One region of the Desulfomicrobium escambiense DSM 10707 genome, then DNA from elsewhere that is predicted to be linked to it. Evidence: predicted binding sites of a transcription regulator. Region 1 holds the regulator's gene; the other holds the start of a gene.
The links. The regulator sigma-54, encoded in region 1, starts transcription at its own class of promoters, with help from an activator protein. The targets are predictions, from matches to a motif close to CTGGCACGGNNNNTGCTT.
Positions count from the first base shown of each region.

Region 2: the regulator sigma-54 is predicted to act here: its motif matches at 3,758-3,775, upstream of G394_RS17430 (VgrG-related protein).

Region 1 is NZ_AUAR01000027.1:13,825-19,735, reverse strand. It holds gene lptC (LPS export ABC transporter periplasmic protein LptC) at 1-383, shown strand, start outside; gene G394_RS0115405 (LptA/OstA family protein) at 399-914, shown strand; gene lptB (LPS export ABC transporter ATP-binding protein) at 911-1,633, shown strand; gene rpoN (RNA polymerase factor sigma-54) at 1,746-3,176, shown strand; gene hpf (ribosome hibernation-promoting factor, HPF/YfiA family) at 3,243-3,785, shown strand; gene G394_RS0115385 (PTS sugar transporter subunit IIA) at 3,790-4,239, shown strand; gene rapZ (RNase adapter RapZ) at 4,262-5,149, shown strand; gene G394_RS0115375 (PTS sugar transporter subunit IIA) at 5,167-5,577, shown strand; gene G394_RS0115370 (PTS sugar transporter subunit IIB) at 5,580-5,911, shown strand, end outside.
Region 2 is NZ_AUAR01000001.1:207,671-213,581, reverse strand. It holds gene G394_RS0100970 (ABC transporter permease) at 1-495, opposite strand, end outside; gene G394_RS0100965 (ABC transporter permease) at 492-1,328, opposite strand; gene G394_RS0100960 (ABC transporter ATP-binding protein) at 1,325-2,413, opposite strand; gene G394_RS0100955 (extracellular solute-binding protein) at 2,478-3,533, opposite strand; gene G394_RS17430 (VgrG-related protein) at 3,826-4,719, shown strand; gene G394_RS21710 (hypothetical protein) at 4,829-5,806, opposite strand; gene pyrC (dihydroorotase) at 5,808-5,911, opposite strand, start outside.

The sequences.
Region 1 (5,911 bases):
GCAAGGACGGCAAAAAGCTCTGGAACCTGAGCGCTGCCGGGGCGGACTACGCCGAGGCCGGAGACGAGCTGATCCTGACGGACCCCGTCATCACCTACTGGGGCGAGGACGGCGAGGACCACGTCGAAGTCACGGCGCCCAAGGGGCAGGTCTGGCAGAAGGAGGACCGCGCCAGGATGTGGGACGGCGTCAACGCCACCCGGGGGGAATACCGCATGCGCGCCGACACCCTCGACTACACGGGCGGCAACCGCACCCTGGTTCTGTCCGGCCACATCGACATTTCAAGCGATTCCATGCAGGGCAGTTCCGACACCCTGACCTATTTCCTGGACACGGGCGACATCCTGGCCCGCGGCTACGTCCAGGTCACCCTGAACTGACGAGCGGGAACATCTATGCGTTCACTCATTCTGATTCTCCTCCTGGCATGGGCCGCCCCCCTGTGGGCGGCGGAGCAGACCGTGCCGGTCAAGATCACGTCCGACACCATGACCTACACCCAGAAAGGCGATCAGGTGCTCTTTTCCGGGTCGGTGCACGTCATCCGCCAGGACGTCGAGATGTGGTCCGACACCCTGACCGTGTTCCTCGACAAAAAGCAAGGCGGAGGCAACTCCACCCAGACCGCCATGGACCAGCAAAGCTCCATCAAGAAAATCGTCTCCCAGGGCAATGTCCGCCTGAAGGCCGACAGGGGACGCTCCGGCACCTGCGCCAAGGCCACATACGAAACGGCCACGGAAATCCTGACCCTCGAAGGCGACCCCGTGCTCATGGAAGGTGCCAACAAAATCCAGGGCGAAGTCATCAAGCTCTACATGCGGGAGAACCGCAGCGAAGTCCTGGGCGGCAAGCAGCGGGTCGAGGCCATCTTCAACACCCCGGCCGACACCAAGGAGCTCAAGCCGTGACGACCCTGTCAGGCCGCCAGCTGGCCAAACGCTACGGGGTCCGGGACGTTGTCCGCGACATCGACCTCGACGTGCGCCAGGGCGAGGTCGTCGGCGTGCTGGGCCCCAACGGCGCCGGCAAGACCACGACCTTCTACATGCTTGCCGGCATCGTCACGCCCACCCGCGGCGAGGTCACCCTCGACGGCGTGGACATCACCCGCTGGCCCCTGCACAAGCGCGCCCGCCTGGGCATGAGCTACCTGCCCCAGGAAAGCTCCATCTTCCGCAAGCTGACCGTGCGCCAGAACCTGCAGCTCATCCTGGAATACTCCGGCCGCACGGCCGAGGAGCAGAAGCGCACGGCCGACAGGCTCCTAGATGAACTGGGCATCACCCGCCTGCAGGACCAGCAGGCGGCCTACCTGTCCGGCGGCGAGCGGCGCAGGCTCGAAATCGCCCGCGCCCTGATCCGCGACCCGAAGTTCATCCTGCTGGACGAACCCTTCGCCGGCATCGACCCCCTGGCCGTGGACGACATCCAGACCATCATCGAGGGCCTCAAGGCCAAGGGCATCGGCGTGCTCATCTCCGACCACAACGTGCGCGAGACCCTGCAGATCTGCGACCGCGCCTATCTGGTGTATGACGGCCGCATCATCCTGAGCGGCAGCCCCGACGAAATCGTCGCCGACCCCGGGGCGCGCAAGGTCTATCTCGGCGAGGGTTTCAGCCTTTAGCGGCGTGCCGATTTCCCAAGGATTGCCACGACCTGCCTTCTGTGGCAAAGTCTTTGCTGGATGAATCCGCCGACGACAACACTGCATCTTACGCGTAGACGACAGAGACACTATGGGCCTTGAACTTCGACAGAACCTCAAGCTGACGCAGCAGCTGGTCATGACTCCGCAGCTGCAGCAGGCCATCAAGCTGCTTCAGCTCTCCCGATTCGAGCTCCTCGAAGCCGTTCAGCAGGAACTGCTGGAAAATCCGATGCTTGAGGAAGCGCCGCGGGAACTCTCCGAGGAGGTCGAAGCCCAGGCCCCGCCCGCCGAGCAGCGGGCCGACGTGTCCTTCGACGACGCCGAGCTCATGCGCAACGCCGACTGGGAGAACTACCTCGGCGACTTTTCGAGTACGACCAAGCAGGTGCAGTTCAAGGAGACCGAGGCCCTCGAAGAGATGATGTCTTACGAGGCCAGGCTCTCGGGCAAGCCTTCCCTGGAAGGCCACCTTCTGTGGCAGCTCTGCCTCTCCAACATAACCGAAGAGGAGGAGGCCATCGGCGAGGCCATCATCGGCAACCTGGACTCCCTGGGCTACCTGACGACCAGCGCCGAGGAGATCGCCTCCGAGACCCTCTCGCCCCTGGCCCTGGTCCAGTCCGTCCTGTACCGACTGCAGCGCTTCGACCCGGTAGGCGTGGCCGCCCGTTCCCCCAAGGAGTGCCTGCTCATCCAGTTGGAGGTCTTGGGCCAGGACGACCCCATCCTCATCTCCCTGGTCGACGAGCACCTGGAAGACATCGAGAAGCGCCGCTACAAGCCGCTCCTGCGCAAGTTCAAGATCCAGATGGAGGACCTGAAGGCCTACCTGGACATCATCCAGACCCTGGACCCCATGCCCGGCGCGAGCTACGGCAGCGACAACACCGTTTTCGTCAGCCCCGACGTCTTCGTCTACGAGTACGAAGGCGATTTCGTCATCGTCATGAACGACGACGGCCTGCCCAAGCTGCAGCTGAGCCCCTACTACATGGAAGACACGAACTTGGCGGTGAAGGGCCCGGACCGGGAGTACCTGCACGACAAGATGCGTTCGGCCATGTGGCTCATGAAGAGCTTGCACCAAAGGCAGAGAACCCTGTATAAGGTGGTCGAGAGCATCGTGCGGTTTCAGCGGGCCTTCTTCGAGCACGGCGTGACCAAGCTAAAGCCCCTGATCCTCAAGGACGTGGCCGACGACATCGAGATGCACGAGTCCACGGTCAGCCGCATCACCACGAGCAAGTACGTGGCCACACCGCACGGCATCTTTGAGCTGAAATTTTTCTTCAATTCCGCGCTGGAGATGGACGACGGCACCCAGGTGGGCTCCGAATCCGTCAAGGCCATCATCAAGAAGATGGTCAGCGAGGAAGACCCTAAGCACCCCTACAGCGACGAGAAGATCGCAGCGGTGCTCAAGGAGAAGCTGGATGTGAACATCGCCCGCCGCACGGTGGCCAAATACCGCGCCGTTCTGGGCATCGAGTCCTCATCCAAGCGCAAGCAGGTGTTTTGATATCCCACCCTTCGCCGCCCTTCGGGGAAGACGCGGGGTTGACCCTCAACTGACGAGGAGGATTCCATGAGGATTGTCTTCAACTTCAAGAACTTCGACCCTTCCGACCACCTGCGCAAGTACGCCAAGGACCGTTTCGGCAAGCTCGGCAAATTCATGGCCGGCACCCCTGACGCCGAACTGCAGGTCAATCTCGAAGTCGAGAAATTCCGCCATATCGCCGACGTCGTCCTGACCGGCAAGAACGTGCACATCTCCGCCCGCGAGGACAGCGAGGACATGTACTCCACCGTGGACATGGTGTGGGACAAGCTCGAGGCCCAGATGCGCAAGATCCGCGACAAGGACAAGAGCAAGCGCAAGGCCGGTGGCGAGACCGTGCGCATGGACGTCATCAGCTTCGACGAGGACACCACGGGCAAGCGCAGACAGAGCATCCAGCAGACCGACCACTTCGAGCCCAAACCCATGGTCGTCGAAGAGGCCGCCATGCAGCTCGGCAAGACGGAGAACGACTTCCTCGTCTTCCTGAACGCCGAGAACGAACGCGTCAATGTCATCTACCGCCGCAAGACCGGCGACTTCGGCCTCATCGACCCTGGGGTATAAGGGCATGAAGCTTGCCGAATATCTGGACAAGGACCTGATCATTCCCGACCTTTCGGCCAGGACCAAGAAGGAGGTCCTGGCCGAACTCGTTTCGTCGCTTCCGGCCAAATTTCCCGGCGTGGACGCCAATCGCGTGGCCCAGGTGCTCATGGACCGAGAACTGCTCGGCACCACGGGCATCGGCGACGGCATCGCCATCCCCCACGGGAAGCTGGACAGCCTCGGCCAGGTCATGGTCATCGTGGGCCGCAGCCGCGAGGGCGTCGATTTCGCCAGCCTGGACCACAAGCCGGCCACCATCTTCTTCACGGTCCTGGCCCCCTCCAACGTGGTGGGCCTGCACCTGAAGATCCTGGCCACAATCTCGCGCCTGCTCAAGGACACCGGCTTCCGTCAGGCTTTTTCCGACGCCGCCGACGGCGAAAGCCTGTGGCGGCTGCTGCAGTCCGTCTGAAAACCGCGCAGGGCACGCCCACATGGAAAAACGCAGCGAACTCAAAAACGTCGTCATCGTCTCGGGCATGTCGGGCTCCGGCAAGAGCACGGCCCTGCGCGTCTTCGAGGACATGGGCTTCTTCTGCGTGGACGGTCTGCCTGCCCGCATGGCCCCGGCCCTGATCGAGCTGTTCTTCTCGTCCCCGTCCAAGGACTACCCGGGCCTGGCCATGGGCATGGACCTGCGCCAGCCCGACTTCGCCGGGCAGTGGCGTGAAGTGCTGCAGGACATGGAGAAGCTGTCGGTGCGCCCGACCATCCTCTTCACGGACTCCTCGGACCAGGTTCTGCTGCGCCGCTACGCCACCACGCGCCGGCCCCACCCCCTGGCCACGGGCAATCTGGGCCTGGAAGCCGCCCTGGACCGGGAACGGGAGATTCTGGAGCCCATCCGCAACCAAGCCGACCTGGTCGTCGACACGTCCCACTACTCGGTCCACGACCTGCGCCGCGTCATCCAGGACAAGTGGGCGAGCATCGCCAGCCAGAGCCAGGGCATGCGCGTGCACCTCATCTCCTTCGGCTTCAAGTACGGGGCCCCGGCCGAGGCCGACACGGTCATGGACCTGCGTTTCCTGCCAAACCCCTATTTCGTCGAGGACCTGCGCCCCCTGTCCGGACAGGATGAAGCCATCGCCCGCTACGTCCTGGACGGCGAACCCGGCCGGGAGTACCTGAAGAGGCTCCTGGAATTTCTCGACTTCACCGTGCCCCTCTACGCCAGGGAAGGGCGCTACCGCCTGACCATGGCCTTCGGCTGCACCGGCGGCAGGCACCGCTCCGTGGCCGTGACCGAAGCCGTGCTTGCCCACCTGAGGGCGTGCGGGTACACCGTCTCGGTGGAGCATCGACATTTCAGTCTCGGATAACGCTTTCTGGAGGAAGAATGGTTGGAGTGATTCTGGTGACCCATGGCCAGTTCGGCCAGCATCTGCTGGAGGCTGCCCAGACCATCCTGGGGCCGCAGGAACAATGCGCCCACCTGGCGGTGGAAGGCGCGGTGGACATGGCCACCCTGCTGACGGACCTGAAAAGCGCCGTCAAACGGATGGAGACGGGCGAAGGCGTGATCATCCTGACCGACATGTTCGGCGGCACGCCGTCCAACATCAGCCTGTCCCTGCTCCAGCCCGGCAAGGTCGACGTCCTGACCGGCGTCAACCTGCCCATGCTGCTGCGCATCCTCGGCATGCGCGACCAGGAGCTGACCCAGTTGGCCCAGAATGCCAAAAACGCAGGCATCCAGGGCATCGTGCTCGCGGGCGAGGTGCTGACCCGCAAGATCGGCGAGGCCTAGGCGTGCTCTGGTTCCGCATCGACAACCGACTGGTCCACGGTCAGGTCATCGAGGCCTGGCTGCCGCACATCCGGGCCAAGACCCTGGTGGTGGCCAACGACGACCTGGCCTCCGACGCACTCAGGCAGGAAATCATGAGCCTGGCCGTCCCGAGCGACGTGTCCTTCGTCTGCTGCACCGTGGCCGAAACGCCCGACGTGCTGCGACGCCTCTTCAAGGGGAACGCCTCACCGCACGTCATGGTGCTGTTTTCGACCTGCGCCGACGCAAGGTCCGCGCACATGGCAGGGCTGTCCTTCTCCCAGGTCAACATCGGCAATCTGCACTACGGGCC
Region 2 (5,911 bases), on a different contig from region 1:
GAACTGCCCGACCACCACCAGCCAGAAACTGGGCCGGAAGAGTTCGATATCGAGATTCCAGTGGTCCTCGAAATAGATGCCCGCCGTGGTCGCGCCCAGCAGGATGGAAATGCCCAGGATCACGCCGGGGATGACCAGCGGTGCGAGCATGAGGAAATACAGGAAGTTCTTCCCGCGGAAGTTCTCCTGCTCGAACAGGAAGGCGGCGCACACCCCCACCACCACGCAGGAGATGGAGACCCACACCGCCGTCTGGAAGCTGACCCAGATGGCGCGCAGGTTGTCCGGATCCTCGAAGATGCCGACGCGCTTGGGCCCGCCGGCCAAAAACCAGTCCAGGGTGAAGCCACGCCAGGGCAGGGACGGGAAGTCGGAGTCGTTGAAGGCCAGCACGCAGGTCACCAGCAGCGGCGCGAAGAGAAAGACGAAATACAGGACCACGAAGACGACGAAGGACCGGTCGTAGGCCCGCGATCTGGGCAGGGAGCGGATCATGACGCCACCTCGCCCAGGCGCTGGCCCGTGATCTTCAGGCCCAGCCAGATGATGAGGGAACTCAGCACCAGGAGCATGAAGCCGAAGGCCGCGCCCTGATTCCAGTTGAAACTGGCGATGAACTGGTTGTAGATCTGCTCGGTGAACCACAGGGAGTTCTTGCCTCCCATGAGGTTGGGCGTGAGGTAGTTGCCGAGCACGAGCATGAAGACCACGATGGAACCCGAGGTGATGCCCGGCTTGCAGTGCGGGATGATGATCGTGCGCCAGATGCAGGTCTTGCTCGCGCCCAGGTCGTAGGCCGCCTCGACGAGGCTGTCGTCGAGACCCTCCATGACCGAGACCAGGGGCACGACCATGAAGAGCATGGAGGTATACACCAGGCCCATGATCATGGTCGCGTCGTTGTAGAGCATCTCCACGGGCTTCTCCAGAAGGCCCAGCTGCAGCAGGAAGTAATTCAGCACCCCGGACTCCCGCAGCAGGATCATCCAGCCGTAGACGCGCACCAGTTCGCTGACCCAGAACGGCAGGAGCAGCAGCACCATGAGGAAGCCGCGCACCCCGGGCCGCGAGAGCTTGGTGATGTAGAAGGCCACGGGCAGGGACACGACCAGGGTCAGGAAGGTGGTGATGACCGAGTAGGCGGCCGTGCGCACGAAGGTCAGCCAGTAGATGGGCTCGGTGAAAAAGGTGCCGTAGTTTTCGAGGCTCCAGGCCCCGTCAGCCCGGAAGCTAAGGATCAGGAGGTCCAGGTGCGGCAGGACGATGAGCAGGAAGAGCCACACCAAAACCGGCGTCAGGAAGAGCCAGAACAGGCCGCCGCGCCTCATGGCCTGCCCTCCCCGCGTCCGAAGGCGATGCCGGACTGCGGGTGCCAGCCCAGGGTGATATCCGCGCCGGGCCGGATGTGGTCGAAGGCGCGGTTCTGGGGCAGGGCCACCAGGAGTTCGTGGCCCGACGGCGTGGCCGTCAGCAGCCGGCTGTTGGCGCCGTCGAAGAGGATGGCCCTGACCGTGACCGGAAAGGTGTTGAGGCCAGAGGCGTCGGCGGGCTCGATGACCATGGCCTCGGGCCGCAGGAAGAGCGTGGCCGGGCCCTTGCCGGCGTCGGCCTTGCGCCGGGCCCGGAAGACCAGGTCCTCGTCCGTGCGGACCAGGACCGTCTCGCCGTCCATCTCCACCACCTCGCCCTCCCAGCGGTTGCTGTCGCCAACAAACCCGGCCACGAAGGGGGTGTGCGGGTCGCCGTACAGTTCCTGCGGGGTGCCGACCTGCTCGAAGCGCCCCCGGTTCATGACCGCCACGGTGTCGGACATGACCAGGGCCTCGGACTGGTCGTGGGTGATGTAGATGAAGGTCGTGCCGATCTTGGCCTGCAGCTTCTTGAGCTCGACCTTCATCTGTTCGCGGAGCTTCAGGTCCAAAGCTCCCAGGGGCTCGTCCAGGAGCAGGAGCCTGGGTTCGAGGACCAGGCAGCGGGCGATGGCCACGCGCTGCTTCTGGCCGCCGGAAAGCTGGTTGATGCGCTTGGCGCCGTAGCCGGGCAGGTCGACCCGCTCAAGAATCTCCTCCGTGCGCCTGCGGATCTCAGCCGTGGGCACCTTGCGGCGCCGCAGGCCGAAGGCGATGTTCTCGGCCACGTCCATCATCGGGAAGAGCGCCAGATGCTGAAAGACCAGATTGACGGGCCGCTTGTCGGGCGTGACCCCGCGCATGTCCCGGCCGCTGATCTCGATGGTCCCGTCCGTCTGTTCCTCGAAACCCGCGATCATGCGCAGGAGCGTGGTCTTGCCGCAGCCCGAGGGGCCGAGGATGGAGAAGAAGGAACCCTTGGGCACCGGGAACGAGACGTCGTCCACGGCCCGAAACGTTCCGAAATCCTTGACCAGACGGGAAACGACCAGATCGGGTTGCATGCGCCTTCCTTGTGAGAAAATTGGGGAGGGGTCCGCAGCCGGCTGGCTGCGGACCTGCGGGACGTTAGTTGGCGGCCTTGACCTTGTCCAGCACCTTGCCTTCCATGGCTTCGAGCTTGGCGGGCACGGGCGGGTACCACTTGATGTTGTCGATGACCGCCTGGGGGAAGGAGCGGTCGAAGTTGGCCTGGAAGGCCTTGTCGACGAAGGGAGCGGCGTCCTTGGAGGCCGTGGGGGTCTTCTCGGCCGAGGTGAAGTAGCCGCTGTTCTCGGGCTTGAGCATGAAGTTGATCCACTTGTAGGCGGCCTCGACGTTCTTGGCCTTGGCCGGGATGGTGAACGTGTCGATCCAGCCCAGGGCGCCCTCGACCGGGGCTACGAAGTCGAGGTCCTTGTTCTCGTCGTGCAGCTTCCAGCCGCCGTTGTCCCAGGCCTCGGCCACGGTCACTTCGCCCGAGCGCACGGATTCCAGCAACTGGTCGCCGTTGGCCCAGTAATTCTTGACCAGGGGCTTGGCCTTGATCAGCTCGGCCTCGATCTTGGCGAGCATCTCGCCGTAGGCCTTCTCGTCGGCGTAGAGGGCGAAGGGGTCATAACCCATGGCAAAGCCGAGGCCGATCAGCACGGGCCTCTTCAGCCGGTAGCTGATACGGCCCTTGTACTGCGGGTCGATGAGCGCCTTCCAGGACGTGGCGCCCTTGGCCTGGGCGGAGTTGACCACCAGGCCGGAAGTGCCCCAGCAGAAGGGCACGGCGTATGACTTGCCGCCGACCAGGGTATTCTTCTTCACGGCGTCGAGCATGGAGGGGATGAAAAGTTCGGCCTGGATCTTGGCGTAGTCGATGGGCTGGTAGATGCCGAACTCCTCCTGCACCGAGGAAATGCGGTCCTGGCTGGGCTGGGCCAGATCGAAGCCGGCGCCGCGCGTGGCCCGCAGCTTGGCGATCATTTCCTCGTTGTTGGAGTACGTCACCTCGACCTTGATGCCGGTCTCGGCCTGGAACTTGTCGACAAGTTCCTTGGGCGCGTAGCCCTTCCAGGTCAGCAGCTGCAGGGTGTCGGCCATGGCCACGGAAGAACCGGCGAGCATCAGTGCCATCAGCAGAACAAGACGTTTCATGCAAAATTCTCCTTATAAAGATGTGTGAGAAATCAGGCCGATTTCTAGCATTGGCAACCTAAACTGACAAGCGTGTGAATAATCGGAGTCAGGTCCAAGGCAGCTTCAAAACGCTTCCAATGGGAAAACCCTGCCGAATCCCCGTCACCGGCCCGGACGCGTCGAGACGGACGCAATCTCGTGTGGAAAAAGGAAAAATCAGGTCTCGGCGGGCAAAGTCGAAAATGGCCCGAAACCTGCTTTGATGGGGCAAAGCACCTTTTTTGCCAGGTTTTTGACACGGAGATCACGCATGAGCCTTATCGATCCCATACAGCTGATGACCATGCTCGGCACGGCCCCCGAGCGCCAGAGCCGGCCCGCAGCCAGCGCGGACAGGTTCCAGTCCCACATGCGCCAAGCCATGGACGGTGGCGACACGCAGGCTCTCGGAACCCGGCTCGGCGGATCGGGCATGGACAACTCGCTGATGCAGAGCGCCCTGAACGGCCTGGCCTCGCTCATGCGTCAGCCCCCCGCCACGGCCGGTGGCAAGGGCGCTGCCGACGCCCACGCCGGCATCGGCGAACTCTCGGCCGCCTTCGAGTCCGGGACGGAAGGGGTCAGCGCCATCGGCTACGACAAGAACGGCGGCACCTCCTACGGCACCTACCAGATCGCCTCCAAACCGGGCACCATGAAGGAGTTCATCGAATTTCTGAAGGACAGGGAGCCCGACTGGGCCGCCAAGCTCAAGGGCGCCGGGGCGGCCAACACGGGCTCGACCAAGGGCCGCATGCCCGACGCCTGGCGCAGCATCGCCGAACAGGACCCGGAAAAATTCGGCCGGCTGCAGCGGGAATTCATCGAATCCACACACTACGAACCGGCCAAGGACAAAATCCTGTCACGCACCGGCATGAACGTGGACGAACTGCCCGCAGCGGCGCGCGAAGCCCTGTGGAGCACGGCCGTCCAGCACGGCCCGGCGGGCGCGGCCAGGATTTTCAGCCGCGCCATCAAGTCCATCGACGGCGAACTACCCGAAAACAGGTTCGCCCAGAAGCTCATCGACAAGGTCTACGAGAACCGCAAAGCCCAGTTCGGCTCCTCCACCGCCACCGTGCAGGCCAGCGTGCGCGGCCGCATGAACACGGAGAAGGAAATGGTCCTGGCCATGCTCCAGGGCGAGGACGCCAGGGCCTAGGCTAAGGGGAGGGCGATGGACTATATGGGACTTCATGGACGATATGGACCTTATGGACCATGCACAGCCCAGTCCATGACGTCCATGAAGTCCATGCCTGCCTTCCTCCTCACCCTTCGCTCTTTCCCCTGATCATCCGCTTGTACGTCTCCAGAAGCTCCACGAAGGCGTCGTGGTCCCCGCCCTTGTCCGGGTGCATGGACATGGCCTTCTTGCGGAAGACCCGCGCAAACTCCCGCCTGGACATCTTCCTGATCTCGGCCATGGTCAGGCCGAACAGTTCCCGTACCCGCTCGGGCTGCACGGGCCTGGGCCGCGGCGGCAGGCGGCGGAAATCGTTCATGAAGTCTTCGTAGATGCGCCGGAAGCCGTCCGCGGCCGGAAAATCGAAGTCGAAATGGAGTAGCGCGTAGCGCCGCAGATAGGCTTCGGGTCCCGTCGGCAGACCCCGGCCGAAGGACGGGTCGCCCAGGATGGCGCAGAACTCGCGCATGAAGGCCTCGTCAAGGCAGTCCGGGTCCAGGGCCTCGGGCATGGTCCGCGCCGTGAGATCCGCGAAATGCCGCTGCAGGTTCAGGATGGCGTGCACGTAGTTCCTCGCCTCCCGCAGGGGCAGCTCGCGCTCCATGCGCAGGAAGAGCTGCTCCACCTCGTCGCGTCCCTTGCCCACCAGCCCGCGGAACATCTTTGGGTTGACCTCGTCGATGCGGCTCAGGTTGACCTCCCCCGAGCGCAGGTAGGCCATGCGCCGGCGGTCGAAGGGGTGCAGGGCGCGGATCTCGTCCTCCTGGACGCGGGTCGGCACCGTGCGCCGCCAGACCTTGCCCCGGTCCGCGGACGGGCTGTAGCCCTGGGGCGCGAAGGGGGCGAAGGCCTCGTCCAGGCTGTCCGGGTCCAGGTCCAGATGGGCCAGGGCCTCCAGCAGCTCCTCGGCGTAGGACATGCCGAAGCGCCCGAAACGGGCCACCCGCCCCGGATCGGCTCCCAGGTCCGCCAGGACCTCGAAGCCCAGGCCCTCCTCCCTGGGCACGGTCCGGCGCAGCTCGAAGCGCGGCCGCCCCATCTCGCGCAGCATGGCGACGTACATGCTACCCCACCACCTTCCAGTTCAAGGTCTGCCCGGCCAGGTACGGCACGACCGGGCCGAAACGCTCCGGTACGGTCCACGCCCGGCGCTCCAGCACGACCTCGC